3 regions of the Streptomyces sp. NPDC090442 genome follow, and region 2 is predicted to be linked to each of the others. Evidence: riboswitches for the same ligand, from Rfam matches in the RefSeq annotation. Region 2 holds a riboswitch; each other region holds the start of a gene.
The links. A riboswitch is a leader RNA that binds a small molecule or an ion and turns the genes downstream of it on or off. The one in region 2 is predicted to bind thiamine pyrophosphate.

Region 1: it holds a riboswitch for thiamine pyrophosphate, as region 2 does, so the genes downstream of both, thiC (phosphomethylpyrimidine synthase ThiC) here and thiO (glycine oxidase ThiO) in region 2, are expected to answer to the same signal.
Region 3: it holds a riboswitch for thiamine pyrophosphate, as region 2 does, so the genes downstream of both, ACIQU6_RS10775 (thiamine ABC transporter substrate binding subunit) here and thiO (glycine oxidase ThiO) in region 2, are expected to answer to the same signal.

The regions. Positions count from the first base shown of each region.
Region 1 is NZ_JBIVXW010000001.1:314,393-321,209, reverse strand. Features, by position in the region: gene ACIQU6_RS01475 (hypothetical protein) at 123-413, opposite strand; gene ACIQU6_RS01470 (hypothetical protein) at 634-942, opposite strand; gene ACIQU6_RS01465 (hypothetical protein) at 942-1,178, opposite strand; gene ACIQU6_RS01460 (ATP-binding protein) at 1,381-1,776, opposite strand; gene ACIQU6_RS01455 (helix-turn-helix domain-containing protein) at 1,952-3,154, opposite strand; gene ACIQU6_RS01450 (NUDIX domain-containing protein) at 3,274-3,753, shown strand; gene thiC (phosphomethylpyrimidine synthase ThiC) at 3,881-5,668, opposite strand; TPP riboswitch at 5,663-5,819, opposite strand; gene ACIQU6_RS01440 (YibE/F family protein) at 5,891-6,817, shown strand, end outside.
Region 2 is NZ_JBIVXW010000003.1:32,362-39,178, reverse strand. Features, by position in the region: gene ACIQU6_RS03615 (hypothetical protein) at 1-250, opposite strand, end outside; gene metF (methylenetetrahydrofolate reductase [NAD(P)H]) at 287-1,204, opposite strand; gene thiE (thiamine phosphate synthase) at 1,337-1,987, opposite strand; gene ACIQU6_RS03600 (Rv2175c family DNA-binding protein) at 2,091-2,456, opposite strand; gene ACIQU6_RS03595 (NAD(P)/FAD-dependent oxidoreductase) at 2,567-3,838, opposite strand; TPP riboswitch at 3,978-4,090, shown strand; gene thiO (glycine oxidase ThiO) at 4,088-5,320, shown strand; gene thiS (sulfur carrier protein ThiS) at 5,317-5,568, shown strand; gene ACIQU6_RS03580 (thiazole synthase) at 5,576-6,418, shown strand; gene ACIQU6_RS03575 (MerR family transcriptional regulator) at 6,441-6,817, opposite strand, start outside.
Region 3 is NZ_JBIVXW010000011.1:74,732-81,548, forward strand. Features, by position in the region: gene ACIQU6_RS10765 (ABC transporter ATP-binding protein) at 1-438, opposite strand, end outside; gene ACIQU6_RS10770 (ABC transporter permease) at 439-2,202, opposite strand; gene ACIQU6_RS10775 (thiamine ABC transporter substrate binding subunit) at 2,178-3,257, opposite strand; TPP riboswitch at 3,361-3,481, opposite strand; gene rlmN (23S rRNA (adenine(2503)-C(2))-methyltransferase RlmN) at 3,518-4,630, opposite strand; gene ACIQU6_RS10785 (phosphatidate cytidylyltransferase) at 4,799-5,950, opposite strand; gene frr (ribosome recycling factor) at 5,950-6,507, opposite strand; gene pyrH (UMP kinase) at 6,682-6,817, opposite strand, start outside.

The DNA of each region.
Region 1 (6,817 bases), on a different contig from region 2:
GCGGCGAGCGTAAGGCCCCCTGTTCTCTCGCCCCGTGGCAGCTCCCGCCCAAAGTCCCCACGACCACCGGCGGTTGCACAGCGCGCCACCCAGGCACCGCACGTCCCCCGGCCGGCTGCCCGTCACCCCGCCTTACGCCACTTCGTCGCCGCCACGCGTGTAAGCACGGCCACCTCGCGCGCCGTAGCCGTCGGCAGATCGAGTCGGACCACGCCGGAACCGTCTGCGGCCGAGACGGCCTGGAGCTTCGCCCCCTCCAGGTCCACGCCGACCGCCGTCAGCGCGTCGCCCAGCTCCGCCGCCACCCGCGCCGCCTCACGCCAGCCGGTCAGGTAGTCCACACCACGCACCCACAGCAGCGCGTCAGGGTCCAGGCCCTCCGCCTCGAAGCCATCTCCCCCGATGTCGCACATATCGTCACGTCCCTTTCCCTGACCAGCGGTTGAGCAGCACATTTGGCGAGCCCGCCGGATGAACCCACGACGACGGCCCCGGTACCATCGGCACCGGGGTTCGCCTACGTGGGCCCCAGCCGGACCACCCCGCGCCTGCCAGGGTTAGAGGGGTGGTCCGGTATGACGTCTGAGGTTGTTGTGCACGGCGAGGACCAGCCCCAGGAGGGTTGGCGCGCCGTCAGCGACTTACCGTCGATCTCCTCCGCAGCAGCGCCCGATACAAGGTGCCGGGCTTGATCCCGAACTTCTCCGCGATCTCGTCACGCGTCATACCGTCGGCGCGCTGCCGTTCGTACTCCGCCACTGCCCTACTCGTTGCCGAGTCCGGGCGCATCGTTCCTCGCAGCGGCACCTGATGACGTTGCAGCAGGTTGTAGAGCGCCCACGTCGAGAGCGCGAACCGCTCTTCCAGCCGCTTCACAGGCAGACCCGCGTTGTACTGCGCGATGATCTCCGCCGCACGCTGCTCGTGATCGTTAGCAGTCATCAACGAGGCCCCTTTGCCAGGGAAGCGCGGAAGAACGTAGTGACCGAGCCGCGGAATTCGGTGTGCCCCGTACGCTGCGCGTGCCGCAGGCACCAGGTGTCCGGCCCCTCCGCCGTGACGGCCATGCCGGACTTCTGACCGCAGGTCACGCACTGGTTCTCGTAGGTCGATCCGCTATCCGAAATGCCAACGTTCATCCCCCAGTTCGCGACGTGCAAGGTCTCGGTAATCGCCATCACCCCCGCCCCCGCCCACCACGGCGCACGGCCAGTTCTTCCCCAGCGTCGATGCTGAGCGACGGCCCCTCCTTGAACGTCAGAACCGCCAAGGGGCGCCCCGATGAACGAACGCCGGATCGGACCCCCTTGACCTCTCGCCACTGACCGCCGACGCACACCACGTCGCCACCGCGTACCTTCAGCACGGACATCCGCGCCATCACGCCTCACCTCCGTCGGGGGCCGCAACGACGGCCCACACCAACTTCCCGATGCCGCCGTCCCTTACTTCCGTGCCCCAGCAGGCAGCCAGCGCGGCAACGATCGTCAGGCCCCTGCCGCCGTCGGCGTCGACGTCGGGCACACGGGGCTGCGGCCAGCTCTGGGCAGCGTCGTGCACCTCGATACGAACGCCACGCGGCTCCCGGGAATATCGCGTCTCGATCTCCCGGCCACGGGAGCCTTGGGCATGGCGCACCGCGTTGGTCAGCAGTTCGGACAGCACCAGGAGGGCATCGTCGGACACCTCGGTCAGCCGCCACCGGACCAGCACCTTGCCCAACTCGGCACGGGCCAGCGCGACGCAGCGCGGATGCCGCGCCCAGCGACTCACCACCGGCCGGCTCCCGGTCCTGGTCGCGCTTCTTCGGGTGCCCATCGCGCTGCGATCCACCGTCACCTACCGCCTTCCAGACGCCTATGGGACGTCGAACGGTGAAGAAGGTAGGACCCCAAACACGAGCGGACCCGGAAGAAAATTCCGGGTTCGTGCTTTTCTTTCCGGCTACCAGCTAGGCGATCGCCCCCAGGTCAACGGCGAGTTGCTGCGCGTCCCGCCGCCGCGAGCGTTTGTGCAGCCTACGCGCCAAGTCTCGCGCGAACTCGTGCGCCCTCATCTGCTCCGGCGCGGTCGTATAGGCCCGCTTCAGATTGTCCACTGCGTCATCGGTCCGCCCAGTCTCCCCGTAGACCCGAGCGACATCCAGCCGCAGCCGCGCCCGCCGCTCCTTGGGAAGCCCCACCGCCCGCACCGTGGGCGCTATGTCGACAGCCCGCTGGTAGTCCTCGAACTCAAGGGCGGTCGCAAGCCGATGGATACCCACGTTCGCCGGGCCGAAGGCGGTCCACATCTCGTTGCCGTCCGTGCCTAGCCGTTCGGCTGCTTCGTTCGCCTTGCCGAGCATGTAGGTGGTCATCTCGCGGTTCCTCATCCGGGCTGCGGCGATGGAGCCGTTGAGGAACAGCGTTCCGTACAGGGAGAGCGCCACTGGGGAGGAGGCCCACCAGCCGCGCTCCAGGTCATCGGCACTGTCCAGAGTGCTCTTCACCGCTTCCGCCGCCATGTTGGCGCCGATCTGCACATGAGCGATGCCCCGCCGTAGGGACAAGAGGGCGGCAGTGTCACCCGAATCAATCGCCGCCATCTCGCCTTGGTCCGCGGCCGTCCACGCCAGGTTGGTCTCACCCAACTTCCGCAGCAGCGCCGCCGCCACATGGCATGACAGCGCAAACAGCCGCTGAGCCTCCCGGCGTTCGTCTCCCGACGCCAACTCATTCTTCGCGGACCGCGCATCAGCCATCAGGCGAGGCAGCCGCTCAGCCAGCGAGGCGAACTCACCAGCCTGATACAGCTCCCACGCTGTCCCAACCTCCACCTCCAGGAGCCCCAACCTCAGCGGCTCCCCACCGGCGATCAGAGAACCGGCCAACCGCCGGGACTGCATCAACGCGGCCCGGATCGCGGGCACACTGGCCGCGAACCCGTCGCTGTCCTCCAGCAACACCGGCGCCCCTTGCAGGTCCTCGATGTGCACCCGCAGCGCATCGGCCAGGTCCGCGAGCATCTTGACGTTGTTCACGGGAATCCGGCCGGACTCGACCCGGTACACCCAGTCCTCAGACCGCCCCAGCAGCTCGCCGAGTTGACGCTGCTGCATGCCCCGGCGCTTGCGGTAGAACCTCACGCGCTTGCCGAACTCAAGATGGTCAGTCATGCCGCGCACGGCCACGCTCCCCTCGCTCTGCCCCGCCGAGTGTCACACGACGTGCACAACGAATGACAGGGGTCGAGGCATCTCACGACCGCCAAGCGACGGCCGCTAGGGTCGGCAACATGGCCGAGAACGAGCACGAACAGCGCATGGCAACCCCGCGGATGGCAGCAGGCGCGCTGTTCTTCGACGACCAGGACCAGGTCCTCTTGGTCAAGCCGTCCTACAAGCCGAAGTGGGAGATCCCCGGCGGGTATATCGAGCGCGGGGAATCCCCGCTGACCGCCTGCCGACGCGAGGTCCAGGAGGAGCTAGGCATCACCCCGGGCATCGGCCCGTTGCTGGTCGTTGACTGGGCGCCGAGCGAGGCCGAGGGCGACAAGGTCCTGTACGTGTTCGATGGCGGGCAACTGCGCCCGGAGCAATTCGCCGAGATCAAGCTCGACCCCGGCGAGCTCTTGGCTGCCGAGTTCCAACCCGCAGGCGATCTTGAAGGGTTGTTGATCCCCCGACTCGCCCGGCGCGTGAAGACGGCGATCACGGCGCGGGCCCAGGGGCACACGCAGTACCTGGAGCACGGACGCTCTCCAGCAAGCAGCTGACGCTGCTGGAGGCAGTACACACGGATGCGCCCCGCCCCTAAAAAGGGGACGGGGCGCATCCGTTGGCACAAGCTCAGGCTAGGGCGCTTCTGACGGATCTCCGCGTCGTCGGCGGCGGCCCTCCACGTCAGGAGTCGGCCAACGGCAGATAGACCCGGTTGCCGGCCGCCGCGAACTCCTTGGACTTCTCCAGCATCCCCGCCGCGATTTCGTCAGGCGTCGAGCCCTCCCCACCGCCGAACTGCTCTGTGATGCTTCTGCTAATTTTCATCGAGCAGAACTTCGGCCCGCACATCGAGCAGAAGTGGGCCGTCTTGGCCGGCTCCGCGGGCAGCGTCGCGTCGTGGAAGGCGCGGGCGGTGTCCGGGTCGAGGGCCAGGTTGAACTGGTCCTCCCAGCGGAACTCGAAGCGGGCGTCGGAGAGGGCGTCGTCCCATTCCTGGGCGCCCGGGTGGCCCTTGGCCAGGTCCGCCGCATGGGCCGCGATCTTGTACGTGATGACGCCGGTCTTGACGTCGTCGCGGTCCGGGAGTCCCAGGTGCTCCTTGGGCGTGACGTAGCAGAGCATGGCGGTGCCCCACCAGGCGATCATCGCGGCGCCAATGCCGGAGGTGATGTGGTCGTAGGCGGGCGCGATGTCGGTGGTGAGTGGGCCGAGCGTGTAGAACGGGGCCTCCTCGCAGATCTCCTGCTGGAGGTCGATGTTCTCCTTGATCTTGTGCATCGGGACGTGGCCCGGGCCCTCGATCATGGTCTGCACGCCGTGCCGCTTGGCGATGGTGTTCAGCTCGCCGAGGGTCCGCAACTCGGCGAACTGCGCCTCGTCGTTGGCGTCCGCGATGGAGCCGGGGCGCAGGCCGTCGCCGAGCGAGAAGGTGACGTCGTAGGCGGCCAGGATGTCGCAGAGCTCCTCGAAGTGCGTGTAGAGGAACGACTCCTGGTGGTGCGCCAGGCACCAGGCCGCCATGATCGAGCCGCCGCGGGAGACGATGCCGGTCTTGCGGTTGGCGGTCAGCGGGACGTAGCGGAGCAGCACGCCGGCGTGCACCGTCATGTAGTCGACGCCCTGCTCGGCCTGCTCGATGACGGTGTCCTTGTAGATCTCCCAGGTCAGCTCCTCGGCCTTGCCGTCGACCTTCTCCAGCGCCTGGTAGAGGGGGACGGTGCCGATCGGCACGGGGGAGTTGCGGAGCACCCACTCACGGGTGGTGTGGATGTTGCGGCCGGTGGAGAGGTCCATGACCGTGTCGGCGCCCCAGCGGGTCGCCCAGGTCATCTTCTCCACCTCCTCCTCGATCGAGGAAGTGACCGCGGAATTGCCGATGTTGGCGTTCACCTTCACCAGGAAGTTCTTGCCGATGATCATCGGCTCGATCTCCGGGTGGTTGATGTTCGCGGGCAGTACCGCGCGTCCGGCCGCGATCTCGTCCCGCACGAACTCGGGGCTGACGTTCTCGCGGAGGGCGACGTACTCCATCTCCGCGGTGATCTCGCCGCGCTGCGCGTAGGCGAGCTGCGTGACCGGGGCACCGTCCCGGCCGCGGCGCGGCTGCCGCGGCCGACCCGGGAAGACCGCGTCGAGGTTGCGCAGGCCCCCGCGCGGGGAGGTGTGCTTGATCCCGTCGTCCTCGGGACGCATCGGGCGGCCCGCGTACTCCTCGGTGTCGCCGCGGGTGATGATCCAGTTCTCCCGCAGCGGTGCCAGACCGCGGCGGACATCGGTTTCGATGGCGGGGTCGGTGTACGGCCCTGATGTGTCGTAGAGCGTCACATGCTTGCCGTTGGTGAGGTGCACCCGCCGGACCGGGACCCGGAGGTCCGGACGCGATCCGGAGACATAGCCCTTGTGCCAGCCGATCTGCGACTGCTCGCCGTCGGCCGGGTCGTTTTCGGGCGTGCGTGCATCCAGAGTCATTGAGACCCAACTCCCTACGCCGGCATTACCCGGTAACAGGTTCGGCGGTCGACGCAGCGGCTTCCGTCATCCGGTGTTTCACGTGAAACACCGCTGGGACGGAGGTCAGCGCCCTCTCAGCCCGGTGCTCCGAGCTCCCGCGATTGCAAAGGTGTCACCACGGTAGCGGCCGATGCGGCAGTGTGAACAGGGGGCCCCATCGCTTCTTGCAATGATCGAGCGGTGAGCCCTCCCCAAGTCCCGCACGTCCCCGCCGCCCCTACCCACACCCACAGCCACGGGCCCGCCGCCCCCGTCTCCCGGCATCTGCGCAAGGTCATCGCCGCCGTCCTGATCCCGTTCGCGGTCGCCGTCGCGGTCGGCCTGATCGTCCTCTGGCCCGGTGGCGCACCCCCGCACAAGCCGTCCGGCGTGGGCTTCGACCAGCCGACCGAGAGCGCCCGGGTCATCAAGGTCGAGGAGGTCAACTGCGCGGCGGTGCACGCCGAGCAGCAGCCGGGTCCCACCACGCCGGGCGGGCAGCCGGCCACCGGCGGAGCGGCCCGGGACAAGCCCTGCGAGCAGGCGACGGTCAAGGTGACCACGGGGCAGAACGCCGGCCGGACCTTCCAGACGGTGGTGACGCCGGACGCCTCGCGGCACTACACGACCGGGCAGGACGTGGTCGTCTCCTACTCCCCCAAGGCGCCGAAGGAACTGCAGTACGCGGTGACCGACGTCGACCGCACCGTTCCGATGTGGGTGCTCGCCGCGCTCTTCGCCCTCGCCGTGGTGGCCATCGGACGGCTGCGCGGAGTGCTGGCGCTGGTCGCGCTGGCGGCCAGCTTCGGGCTGTTGACGATGTTCATCCTGCCGGCGATCCTCCAGGGCTCCGATCCGTTGGTGGTGGCGATGGTCGGCGGCAGCGCCATCATGCTGATCGCGCTCTACATGTGCCACGGGCTGACGGCCCGCACGTCCGTGGCGGTGCTCGGCACCCTCGCCTCGCTGTTGCTCATCGGGCTGTTGGGCTCGGTGTTCATCAACTGGGCGCTGCTGACCGGCAATACGGACGACACCACCGGCCTGGTGCACGGGCTCTACCCGAACATCGAGATCCGCGGCCTGCTGCTGGCGGGCGTCATCATCGGGTCGCTGGGGGTGCTCGAC
Region 2 (6,817 bases):
CGCCGATCGTCCAGCCCTCCTCGTAGCCCCGGCGGACGGAGAGCGTCACATAGGTCTGCCCGACCGCGAAGGCGATGGCCCCCAGCGCGATCACGACGACCGACGGGATGACAACGCCGGCCACCACGCCGAGGAAGCCGCCCAGCGCCAACAGCCGCCACCGCAGCGGCGCCTTGTGCTGGAACAGGACCTCACCGAGCAACCACAGGGCGACCAGGCCGAACGCGAGGTAGAGGATCGTCCAGCCCATATGCGCCCCGCTTCCGCCGGATTCCGGCCACCGTGATCAGGACCGCTGGTGCAGCCCGAGGTTCTCGTAGATTTCCAGGGTCGCCGTGGAGTGGTTCAGGGTGATGAAGTGCAACCCGGGCACGTCCTCGGCCATCAAGCGCGCGCACAGCTCCGTCGCGTACTCGATGCCAATGGAGCGTACCGCCGCCGGGTCGTCCTTGACCGCGAGGATGCGCGATGCGAGCTCGGGCGGGAACGCGGCATTGCTGAGCTGCGCGAATCGCTCGATCTGGCGGACGTTGGTGACCGGCATGATCTCCGGGATGATCGGCGTCGGGCAGCCCGCGGCACAGACCCGGTCGCGCAGCCGGAGGTAGTCCTCCGGGTAGAAGAACATCTGGGTGATCGCGAAGTCCGCGCCGGCGCGGCACTTGTCGACGAAGTGCCCGATGTCGGTGTCCCAGTCCGTCGAGCGCGGGTGCATCTCGGGGAAGGCGGCCACGCCGACGCAGAAGTCGCCCGACTCCTTGATCAGTTGGACCAGGTCGGCGGCGTAGCTGATGCCGTCGGGGTGCCGGACCCACTCGCCCATGGGGTCGCCCGGCGGGTCACCGCGGAGCGCGAGCATGTTGCGGATCCCGGCGCCGGCGTACTGGCCGATGATGTTGCGCAGTTCCGCGGTGGAGTGGTTGACCGCGGTCAGGTGGGCGACCGGGGTGAGGGTGGTGTCGGTGGCGATGCGTTCGGTGGCGCGGACCGTTCCGTCCCGGGAGGTGCCGCCGGCGCCGTAGGTCACCGACACGAAGGTCGGGGCGACGGCCTCGATGCGGCGAATGGCGTTCCACAACGTCCGCTCGCCCTTCTCGGTCTTCGGGGCGGCGAACTCGAACGAATAGGACTGCTTGCCGGAGGCGAGCAGGTCGCGCACCGTCCGCGCACGATCAGTCCTGGTGGAAGCTGTACCTAGGGCCATACGGGCAGGTTAACCACCCGCCGGACGGACACCAACCGACGGCGGCGTATTGGCTGGTTGGCGCCGGCGGTGTCCACAACGTGGACACCTCACGGCCCTCCGGCGTCCTCCGACGGACGCCTAAGGCGCAGGTCAGCCGACGTGGGAGCGGATCCGCTTGGCCAGCTCGGCGGCCGCGGCGCCCGGGTCGTCGGCCTCGGTGAGCGCGCGGACCACCACCACCCGGCGGGCGCCGGCGGCCAGCACCTCGTCGAGGTTGCCGGCGTCGATCCCGCCGATCGCGAACCAGGGGCGCTCGGGGTCCTGCGCGGCGGCGTACCGGACGAGGTCCAGGCCGGGGGCGTGCCGGCCCGGCTTGGTGGGCGTCGGCCAACAGGGGCCGGTGCAGAAGTAGTCCACCCCGGGCTCGGCGAGGGCGGCGTCGACCTCGGCCTCGGCGTGGGTGGAGCGGCCGATCAGCGGCTCGGGGCCGAGCAGCGCGCGGGCGGCCGGGACCGGCAGGTCGCCCTGGCCGAGGTGGAGCACGTCGGCGCCGGCGGCATGGGCGACGTCCGCGCGGTCGTTGACCGCGAGCAGCTTGCCGTGCCGGCGGCAGGCGTCCGCGAAGACCTCCAGGTGGCGCAGCTCCGCGCCGGCCTCCATGCCCTTGTCGCGGAGTTGGACGATGTCCACGCCCGAGGAGAGCACCGCGTCCAGGAACTGCGGGAGATCGCCCTGGCGGGTGCGCGCGTCGGTGCACAGGTAGAGCCGGGCGTCGGACAGGGCCTGTCGAACGGTGGCCATCAGGCGGCTTCCCCCTCGTCGGCGGCGTACGGGCCGGGCGGTGCCGACCCGTACGCCGTGCGGTGGTGGTTACGGATTGTGGTTGCTGCGGGACGCGGGTGCGTCAGACGGCGAGCGCCTGGGCCCGGCGCTTGACCTCCGTGCCGCGATTCTCGCGCAGGGCCTGCGCCGGGGTGCCGGGCAGGGTGTCATCCGCGGTGAAGAGCCACTCCAGCATCTCCTCGTCGGTGAAGCCGTCGTCCTTGAGGAGGGTCAGCGTGCCGGCGAGCCCCTTGACGACCTTGCCGTCCTTGATGAATTCGGCGGGCACCTGGAGCACGCGGTTCTCACCGCGGCGCACGGCGATGAGCTGGCCCTCCTTCACCAGCTGTCGCACGCGGGTCACCTCGACGCCGCATTCCTCGGCGATGTCGGGGAGGGTGAGCCAGGCGGGGACGAGCCCATCGATGTTTGCGTCAATCTCGGTCACAGGACAAGCCTGCCACCTCCCACTGACAGTCGGTAGCCGGGCCTCGCCGTGGAGCACGTCGGCACGTCGGCCGGCGGGGCCGGGCGGGCCCGTCGTGCCGGTGGATCGCGCTACCGCACCGCGGACTTGAGCGGAACGGCCGCGTCCGCCGCGCGCTCCCGGTCCAGCAGCGCACCCCGTTCGATCAGCCGGCGCCCCTGGGCCAGGTCCCGCGGGCGCCCCACCGCCAGCAGCGCGACCAGCCGGCCGGCCGGCTCCCCGGCCCCCGCGCCGGGCTCGTGGCGGAGCCAGAGCACCGACCAGGCGGCACCGGTCGGGTCGCCGCGCCACACCAGTTCGTCGGCGTCCCCGTGGTGGCCGGCGTACTGGACGAACCGCCCGAACTGCTCGGACCAGAAGTACGGGACCGGGTCGTAGACCACGCCCTCCGCCGTGCCGCGGGCGATGTTCTCGGCCACCGTGCGGGGGCCCTGGAGGGCGTTGTCCCAGTGGTGGACCAGGAGCCGGGTGCGGTAACGGGCGGAGGGGAACGAGGCGCAGTCGCCGACCGCGTAGACGTCGGGGGCGGAGGTGTGCAGCCGCTCGTCGGCCAGGACCGAGCCGTCCTCGGGGGAGAGGGCGACGCCGGAGCCGGCCAGCCAGGCGGTGGCGGGCCGGGCGCCGATCCCGACGACGACCGCGTCGGCGGGCAGGGTGGTGCCGTCGGCGAGGGTCACCGCACCGGGGGCGACGGAGGCGACCCGGGCGCCGGTGCGCAGCTCGGCCCCGGCGTCGGCGTACCAGCCGGCCATGTGCGCGGCGACCTCGGTGGGCAGGGCGCCGGCCAGGGGGTGGTCGGCGGCCTCCACGACCGTGACCTCGCAGCCGGCCTCGCGGGCGGCGGTGGCGAACTCGGCGCCGATCCAGCCGGCGCCCACCACCACGATCCGGTGCTGGGCGGCGAGCACCGGGCGCAGCCGCTCGGCGTCGTCCAGGGTGCGCAGCAGGTGCACGCCGGGCAGACCCTCGCTGCCGGGCAGGGTGATCGGTTCGGCGCCGGTGGCGAGCACCGCGTAGGCGTACCGGATCGGGCCCTGGGCGGTCTGAACGACGTGGTCGTCCGGGCGCAGCGCGGTGACCGGGCGGCCGAGTTGCAGGTCGATGCCGAGGCCGGCGAAGTCGATGTCGAACGCGGAGCCCTCGGCCTTGCCGAGCAGCACGGCCTTGGACAGCGGCGGGCGGTCGTAGGGCTGGTGGGGCTCGTCGCCGAGGAGGGTGATCGCCCCGCGCCAGCCGTGCTCGCGCAGGGCCACGGCGGTCTGCACACCCGCCATCCCCGCGCCGGCGATCACCACGCGCGGCGTGCGGTCAGGGGCCTGGGGAGAGTTGCTCTGCTCGCTCACCCGCTCACTCTAGGACGGCGGGCGACGCGGCCCGCAGCAGCGCGCAAGGAGATCTCTGACACAACGTCACCGGTCGGGGGCGCCCGGTCCCGGTGCGCTCCCTTACGACGCGTCGCGGCCCCGTACTAGGGTGGCGGATGCACGCACTCGCGGGAGCCCGGACGGACCGGGCTGAGAGGGAGGCTGGCCGGCCTCCGACCGTACGAACCTGATCCGGGTCATGCCGGCGAAGGGAGGGGCTGGACGCCCATGCATCCATCTGCCACACCATCGAACCCACCGCGGCCGGACGGTCGGCACCCCGATGTGCTGGTCATCGGCGGCGGCATCATCGGGCTGGTCACCGCCTGGCGGGCGGCCGGCCGGGGCCTGCGCGTCGCGATGGCGGACCCCGCGCCCGGCGGCGGCGCGGCGCTCGTCGCGGCCGGCATGCTGGCCGCGGTCACCGAGCTCCACTACGGCGAGGAGACCCTGCTGGGGCTCAACCTGGCCTCGGCCGAGCGGTATCCGCGCTTCACGGAGGAGCTCCAGGAGGCGAGCGGTCAGCGCATCGGCTACCGGCGGTGCGGCACCCTGGCCGTCGCGCTGGACGCCGACGACCGTGCCCACCTACGGGAGTTGCACGCCCTCCAGGTCCGGTCGGGCCTGGAGTCGGAGTGGCTGACCGGGCGGGAGTGCCGCCGGCTGGAGCCGATGCTCGCCCCCGGGGTGCGCGGCGGCCTCCGGGTGGACGGCGACCACCAGGTCGATCCGCGCCGGCTGGCGGGCGCCCTGCTGGCCGCCTGCGAGCGGGCCGGGGTGGCCTTCCACCGGACGTCGGCGGAGCGGCTGACGACCGCCGCCGGGCGCGCCACGGGCGCCGAACTCGCCGACGGCACACGCCTGGTGGCCGGTCAGGTCGTGCTGGCCGGCGGCAGCCTCAGCGGCCGGTTGGCCGGCGTCCCGGAGGCGGTGCGGCCGCCGGTGCGGCCCGTCAAGGGCGTGGTGCTGCGGCTGCGGCTGCCGGACGCGCTCCCGGGGGGCGGGGCGTTCCTCTCCCGCACCGTACGGGCCGTCGTCCGCGGCAACCCCGTCTACCTGGTGCCGCGGGAGAGCGGTGAACTGGTCCTCGGCGCCACCAACGAGGAGCTGGGCTGGGACACCACGGTCACCGCGGGCGGCGTCTACGAGCTGCTGCGGGACGCCCACGAACTGGTCCCGGGCATCACCGAGTTGCCGCTGACCGAGAGCCGCGCCGGGCTGCGCCCCGGCTCCCCCGACAACGCGCCGCTGCTCGGACCGACCGCGCTGCCCGGCCTCCATCTGGCCACCGGCCACTACCGCAACGGCGTCCTGCTGACGCCGCTCACCGGGGACGTGATGGCCGAGGCGCTGACCACCGGGACGGTCCCGGAAGAGGCCCGCCCCTTCTCCCCCACGCGCTTCGCCCCCACCCCCCAAGGGGCCCGGCGCGCCCACGCCCTCGAGGAGCTGCCCGCATGAGCGCCCCCGGTACCCCCGTCCCGTCCGAGGCCCCCGACGGCCCCACGGTGTCCGTCTCCGTCAACGGCGAGGCCCGCCGGATCCCGGGCGGGCTGACCCTCGACCGGCTGGTCGCCACGCTGTCCCGGGCCCCTGCCGGGGTGGCCGCCGCGGTCAACGAGACCGTGGTGCCGCGCTCCCAGTGGCCCGGCACCGCGCTCGGCGACGGCGACCGCGTCGAAGTGCTCACCGCCGTCCAGGGAGGCTGATCGCGCCATGACCGACACCGCAGTCGCACCGGGCACCGCCTCCGCGGCGCCCGCCGCCGACGCCGACCACCTCACCATCGCCGGCACCTCGTTCGGGTCTCGGCTCATCATGGGCACCGGCGGCGCGCCCAGCCTCGACGTCCTGGAGCGCGCGCTGCTGGCCTCCGGCACGGAGCTGACGACCGTCGCCATGCGGCGGCTGGACCCGACCGTGCAGGGCTCGGTGCTGTCCGTCCTGGCCCGGCACGGGATCCGGGTGCTGCCGAACACCGCGGGCTGCTTCACCGCCGGCGAGGCGGTGCTCACCGCCCGGCTCGCCAGGGAGGCGCTCGGCACCGACTGGGTCAAGCTGGAGGTGGTCGCCGACGAGCGGACCCTGCTGCCGGACCCGGTGGAGCTGCTGGACGCCGCCGAGACCCTGGTGGACGACGGTTTCACCGTGCTCCCGTATACCAGTGACGACCCGGTGCTGGCCCGGAAGCTGGAGGACGTGGGGTGCGCGGCGATCATGCCGCTCGGCTCGCCGATCGGCTCCGGCCTGGGCATCCGCAATCCGCACAACTTCCAACTGATCACCGAGCGCGCGGGCGTCCCGGTCGTCCTGGACGCCGGCGCGGGCACCGCCTCGGACGCCGCGCTCGCCATGGAGTTGGGGTGCGCGGCGGTGATGCTGGCGTCGGCGGTGACCCGCGCGCAGGAGCCGGAGTTGATGGCCGCGGCGATGCGGCACGCGGTGGCGGCGGGTCGGCTGGCCCACCGCGCCGGCCGGATCCCGCGCCGCCACTTCGCGCTGGCCTCCTCGCCCGCCGACGGCGTGGCGGAGCTGGATCCGGAGCGGCCGGCCTTCTAGAGCGCCGGAGTGCGGGGCCGCCTCAGGCCGGGCCGGCGGCCGCCCCGGCCCGCCCGGCGAACTCCTCCGGGGCGGCGGTGATCACCTCGTCGAGCAGGTCCCGGGAGGCCATCAGGGACTCGATGGAGTCGGTGAGCCGGGCCCGCTCCCGGTGGAGCTCGCCCACCAACTGCGGGCAGGTGGGCACCAGTCGGCCGTCGTCGTCGCGCAGGCAGGGCAGCACCTGCGCGATGGTCGCGGTGTTCAGCCCGGAGGTCAGCAGCGTGCGGATGCGGCGGACCTGGGCGACGTCGACCTCCTCGTAGCGGCGGTAGCCGGCCGCCGTCCGCTCCGGGCGGAGCAGCCCCTGCTCCTCGTAGTAGCGCAGCAGCCGCTCGGTGGTGCCGGTCCGCCGGGCCA
Region 3 (6,817 bases), on a different contig from region 2:
CAGCGAGGCCACGGCACGGCCCTGTGCCCCCGGCAGGCCGACGAGATCCAGCAGTTCCGCGACCGTGCGCTCCTGCTCGGCGCGAGAGGAACGCCGCATCCGGAGCCCGAAGGCCACGTTTCCCGCGACGTCGCGCTGCGGAAAGAGCTGGTGGTCCTGGAACATCAACCCGACACCGCGCCGGTGCGTGGGCACCCCCGTCTGGTCGCGGCCTTCCAGCGACACCGCGCCCGCGTCGGTGTGTTGCAGCCCGGCGACCACCCGCAGCAGGGTGGACTTGCCACTTCCGCTGGGACCGAGGACGCAGACGGTTTCGTGCGCCGCGACGTCCAGGTCGACCGCGTCGAGGGCGGGGGCCGCACCGGGTGTGCCGAAGCGGACGGTGACGCCGTCCAGCCGCAGCATTTCCGATGTCGTGGTCCCGGTCTGTGTCGTCATCTAGAACTCCCCGGAGTGGTCGATGGGGCTGCCTCCGGCCGAGCCGGTCCGCGGCTGGGGACGGATCCGTTCCAGGGCCAGCAGGGCGCCCGCGCACACCACCATCAACATGGTCGACAGGGCCATCGCCTGGCCGTAGTTGAACTCCCCCGCGCGGCCCAGCAGCCGCGCCACGGCCACCGGAAGGGTCGGCTGATCGGGCCGTGCGATGAACACGGTCGCGCCGAACTCACCGAGCGAGACGGCGAACGCGAAGCCCGCCGCGATGAGCACGGCCCGCCGCACCATCGGCAGGTCCACCTCGCGCCAGACCCGCCAGGGCGAGGCGCCGAGGACGGCCGCCGCCTCCCGCAGCCGGCCGTCGACCGCCCGCAGGACGGGCAGCATGGTGCGGACCACGAACGGCACGCCCACCAGGGCCTGCGCGAGCGGCACCAGCCACCACGATTCCCGCAGGTCCAGCGGCGGCTTGTCGAGAGTGATCAGGAAGCCGAAGCCGACGGTCACGGCGGAGACGCCGAGGGGCAGCATCAGCAGCCCGTCGAAGCCGCGCAGCAGCCGAGTGATCACGGGGGTGCGTCCCGACGGGCCGGCCGTCGGCCGGGAGCGGGTGAGTGCGGCCGCCGCCGCGCCGCCGATCAGCAGGGCGATCGCGGTGGCCGCGGCACCGTAGGTGAGGGAGTTCCAGAGGGCGTCGAGGGGGGCGACGGCGAAGGTGCTGTCGGCGGACGCGGCGGACTGCAGCGTCTCGTAGAAGACCAGCCCGTAGCCGTGGGGCCCGGCGAAGGACCGTTCGACGAGCACAGCCAGGGGCAGGACGAGCAGCACCGCGATGACGGCGAGCGTGCTCCAGAGCAGCGCCCACTGGCTGCGGCCCTTTGGGCGGCGGGCGGTGCGGGAGGCGTCGACGAGCCGCAGGGTCGATTCGCGGCGCCGCACGGTCCAGGCGTGCAGCCCCAACAGGCCCAGTACGGCGGCGAACTGGATCAGGGTCAGCACGGCGGCGGTGGGCAGATCCAGGAAGTCGGCGGTCTGCCGGTAGATCTCCACCTCCAGCGTGGAGAAGGTCGGGCCGCCCAGGATCTGCACGACGCCGAAGGAGGTGAAGGTGAAGAGGAACACCATCAGCGCCGCGGCGGCCACGGCCGGTCCCAGCGCGGGCAGCGTCACTCTCCGCCAGGCCGCGAACCGTCCGGCTCCCAGGACCCGGGCCGCTTCCTCCTGACGCGGGTCGAGTTGGGCCCAGAGCCCCCCGACGGTACGGACGACGACCGCGTAGTTGAAGAAGACATGCGCGAGCAGGATCGCCCACACCGAGGTGTCCAGCCGGACGCCCCACAGATTGTCCAGCAGCCCGCCCCGGCCGACCAGTGCCAGGAAGGCGGAGCCGACGACGACGGTGGGCAGCACGAAGGGCACCGCGACCACCGCCCGCAGCAGTTGCTTGCCGGGGAAGTCGAAGCGGGCGAAGACGTATGCGCCGGGCAGCGCGGCCAGCAGCGTCAGCCCCGTCGAGGCGGCGGCCTGCCAGACGGTGAACCACAACACGTGGAGGACGTCCGGGTCGCCGAGCACGGCGGCGAATCGCCCGAACTGCCACTGCCCGCCGTCCTTCAGCCCGCGTCCGACGATCACGGCGACCGGGTAGGCGAAGAACAGCGCGAAGAAGGCGAGCGGCAGGGCCATCAGACCGAGCCGCACCGCCGTTCCGCGCGCGGGCCTCCTGGGCCGTGCGGGGGCTACTTCAGAACGAGCGAGGACCACTGCTTGATCCACTGGTCACGGTTCTTGGTGATCGTCGCCGGGGCGAGCGTCGCCGGCTTGTCGATCGCGGTGCCGTAGTGGGTGAACAGCTCCGGCACCTTGGCGTCCTTGCGCGCCGGGTTGACGAACATCTGCAGCGGCATGTCCTCCTGGAACTTCTTCGACAGGAGGAAGTCGAGCAGCGCCTTGCCGCCCTTCTCGTTCTTGGCGCCCTTGAGCAGACCGCCGAATTCGATCTGCCGGAAGCAGGTGCCGGTCGCGACGCCGGTCGGGGCCTCCTTGGGCGCGGGGTTCTTGCCCATCACCTCGGCGGGCGGGCTGGAGGCGTAGGAGACCACCAGCGGCTTGTCCCCCTTGCCCTTGCCGGCCGCGGAGCCCGAGAAGCGCTCGTTGTACGCCTGCTCCCAACTGTCCACGACCTCGACGCCGTTGGCCTTGAGCTTCTTCCAGTAGTCCTGCCAGCCGGCCTCGCCGTGGGTGGCGATGGTGCCCAGTTGGAAGGCAAGTCCCGGAGAGGAGGTGGCGGAGTTCTCGGTGACCAGCAGGTTCTTGTACTGCGGCTTGAGCAGGTCGTCGAAGGTCTGCGGCGGCGCCAGCTTGTGCTGGGTGAAGTAGGCGCGGTCGTAGTTGACGCAGCTGTCGCCGTAGTCAAGGGGCGTGACCCGGTGGGCGTCCTTGTCGAGCTGGAGGTCGGCCGGGACGTTCTCCAGGCCCTGGGCCTTGTAGGGGGTGAAGAGACCGGCGTTCAGGCCGCGCGAGAGCAGGGTGTTGTCGATGCCGAAGAAGACGTCGCCCTGCGGGTTGTCCTTGGCCAGGATCGCCTGGTTGACGGCCTTGCCCGCGTCCCCGCCCCTGAGCACCTTGACCTTGTAGCCGGTCTCCTTCTCGAAGGCGGCCAGGACGGATTTGGAGGCGTTGAACGAGTCATGGCTGACGAGCGTGACGGTCTTGGCGTCCGTGCTGCCGCCGGTGCCGGAGCTGCCACACCCGGCGAGTGCGGTGATGCCGGCCACCGCGGCGAGCGCTGCCGCGGTGATCCTGCTGGTGGTGCTCACTGAGTTCCTCCTGGCTGGCCAGGAAGAGACGCGGCCCCGCCCGGTGTCCACTGCGTTCTGCGTCGATGACGCTTGGCAGCAAACGGTGGACGGGGCGCAACAGCATGAGTGACGACCGAACTTCCTACCCGGAATGACCCGGGCGAGGTTCAAGGGTCTGCGGGCGCCGTAGGGCTACGACACGTCCGCACTCTCAGCGCTGTGGCGCTCCCCTGTCGGAATGAATGTGCGTTTTTCCACGCCACCGTACCAGCGGGTGCTCAGCGTTCCGAGGCCGCCAGTTGCCCGCAGGCGCCGTCGATCTCCTGGCCCCGGGTGTCCCGGACGGTCACGGGCACGCCGTGCGCCTCGATGGCCCGTACGAACGCCAGCTCGTCCTCGGGCCGCGAGGCGGTCCACTTCGAGCCCGGCGTCGGATTGAGCGGAATGAGGTTGACATGGACCCGCTTGTTCTTGAGCAGGCGCCCCAGCAGGTCACCGCGCCATGCCTGGTCGTTGATGTCCCGGATCAGGGCGTACTCGATCGAGATCCGGCGGCCGGACTTCTCGGCGTACTCCCATGCCGCGTCCAGCACCTCGCGGACCTTCCAGCGGGTGTTGACCGGCACGAGGGTGTCGCGCAGCTCGTCGTCAGGCGCGTGCAGCGACACCGCGAGCCGGCACTTGAAGCCCTCGTCGGCGAACCGCAGCATCGCCGGGACCAGCCCGACGGTGGAGACGGTGATGCCGCGCTGGGAGAGGCCCAGACCGTCCGGCTCGGGGTCGGTCAGCCGTCGGATCGCGCCGACCACGCGCTTGTAGTTGGCGAGCGGCTCACCCATGCCCATGAAAACGATGTTGGAAAGCCGCGCCGGGCCGCCGGGAACCTCACTGTCGCGCAGTGCCCGCATCCCGTCGACGATCTGGTGCACGATCTCCGCGGTGGAGAGGTTGCGGTCCAGCCCGGCCTGGCCGGTGGCGCAGAACGGGCAGTTCATGCCGCAGCCGGCCTGTGAGGAGATGCACATGGTGACCCGGTCCGGGTAGCGCATCAGCACGGACTCGACGAGGGTGCCGTCGTGCAGCCGCCACAGCGTCTTGCGGGTGGTGTCGTCGTCGCACGAGATGTGCCGCACCACCGACATCAGGTCCGGGAGCAGTTCCGCGGCCAGCTTCTCGCGCGCCGTCGCGGGGATGTCGGTCCACTGCGCCGGGTCGTGCGCGTAGCGGGCGAAGTAGTGCTGCGACAACTGCTTGGCACGGAACGGCTTCTCACCGATCGCGGCCACCGCCTCGCGGCGCTCGGCCGGGCTGAGGTCGGCGAGGTGCCGTGGCGGCTTCTTGGCGCCGCGGGGGGCGACAAACGTCAGTTCTCCCGGGGCCGGGCGTGCCATGGGCGGAAACTCCTCTGTGCGACGAGGCCGGACGGCTTCCGCCGACGCGGAGCCAGGAGCCGGACGGGGCCGGAACCGGGGGACCTCACGGATCGTCCCCGCGGTCGCGGGAACGGGAAGGGCGCGCCGCGAACGAGCGGCGCGCCCTCCAAGGGTAACCGGCGACGGTCAGCCCGCTCCCACGAAGATCACGAACAGCAGCCAGACCACCGGCGCCGTCGGCAGCAGCGAGTCCAACCGGTCCATGATCCCGCCGTGGCCGGGCAGCAGGGTGCCCATGTCCTTGATGCCCAGATCCCGCTTGATCATGGATTCGCCGAGGTCGCCGAGGGTCGCGCTGACCGCGACCGCCAGGCCGAGCAGCAGCCCCTCCCACCAGGCGCCGCCCTTGATCAGGAACTGCATGCACAGCGCCCCCGCCACCATCGCGAAGAGCACCGCGCCGACGAGTCCCTCGCGGGTCTTGCCCGGACTGATCCGCGGCGCCAGCTTCTTCTTCCCGAAGCGCCAACCGATCGCGTAGGCACCGGTGTCGCTGACGACCGTCAGCAGCAGGAACGTCAGCACCCGCTGCGGCCCGTCGTCCGCGGCAGCCAGCATCAGGGCCACGAACGTCGCCAGGAACGGGACGTAGAACGCCGCGAAGACCCCGGCCGTGACGTCCCGGAGGTAGTTCTGCGGCGCCTCCGTCATCCGCCAGACCAGGACGGCGAGGGCGGTGAGCGACATCGCCACCCACGCCCCCTCGGCACCGCGCACGTATCCGGCGATCACCATGGCGGTGCCGCCGACCGCGAGCGGGACCAGCGGCACCCGGATGTCCTTGCGCTCCGCCAGCCGCGAGGTCAGCTCCCACAGGCCCACGACGACGGCGAGCGCTATGACACCGATGAACACCGGCTTGTAGACGAAGAGCGAGGCGAGGATCACCGCGCCGAGTCCGACGCCGACCCCTATGGCAGCGCGCAGATTGCGCCCCGCGCTCTTCTTCTGCGGTTTCACTGGGTCACTGTCGGACCCGGGGAGCGAGGTGGGCATGGGCTCCTGCGGCCTGTCGTCGCGGAACAGGGGGCCGCTCAGCCGAGCAGCCCCCCGGTCGTCCAGGTTGTCCTGGTCATCCCGGATGTCCCGATGGTCGTCCTGGTGTCCGCCCGGCTCGGGCACGATGGGCATGGGCCGAGTCTGCGCCGCGCCGCCCCTGCCGTGCACGGGACCCGCCGGGGCGGGGGGTGCCGCCCCGCGCAGCGAGGCGGCCGATCCGTGATCGGGCGGTCCCCAGTGTCCGGCGCCGACCGGGGTCCCCCAGGATGACTCGTTCATCAGACCTCTAGGAGCTCGGATTCCTTGTGCTTGAGGAGCTCGTCCACCTGCGCGACGTACTTCGCGGTGGTGTCGTCGAGCTCCTTCTCGGCCCGGCGCACCTCGTCCTCGCCCGACTCCTTGTCCTTGACGAGCTTGTCGAGCGACTCCTTGGCCTTGCGTCGCACGCTGCGGATCGAGATCTTCGAGTCCTCGGCCTTGTTCTTGGCGACCTTGATGAACTCGCGCCGGCGCTCCTCGGTGAGCTCCGGGAAGTTCACGCGGATGATGTTGCCGTCGTTGCTCGGGTTGACGCCGAGGTCCGAATCGCGGATCGCCTGCTCGATGTTGCGCAGCGCGCTCTTGTCGAACGGGGTCACCACGGCCATCCGCGGCTCCGGCACCGAGAACGACGCCAGTTGGTTGATGGGCGTCATGGCGCCGTAGTAGTCCGCCACGATCTTGTTGAACATCGCCGGGTGCGCACGCCCGGTGCGGATCGCGGCGAAGTCCTCCTTGGCGACCACGACGGCCTTCTCCATCTTCTCCTCGGCTTCGAGGAGGATCTCTTCGATCACCACTTGCTCCTGGTCTTATCGGTAAGAAGCAGAGCCTCGCCCCTGCCGCGCGTCTTCTCCTGCACGGTGTCCGACCGGCAGGCGGTTGTCCATCCCCGTACCGAGGTCTTCCCACGACCGGGGGTTGCCGCCCGTACGGGCCGACACCCGTACGGAATCAGGCAGTTGAGGCCGTTAGGCCCGGGTGTTCTGATCGCTGACGAGCGTGCCGATCTTCTCACCCTTCACCGCACGCGCGATGTTCCCCTCGGCGAGCAGCTCGAACACGAGGATCGGGAGCTTGTTGTCCCGGCACAGCGTGATGGCGGTG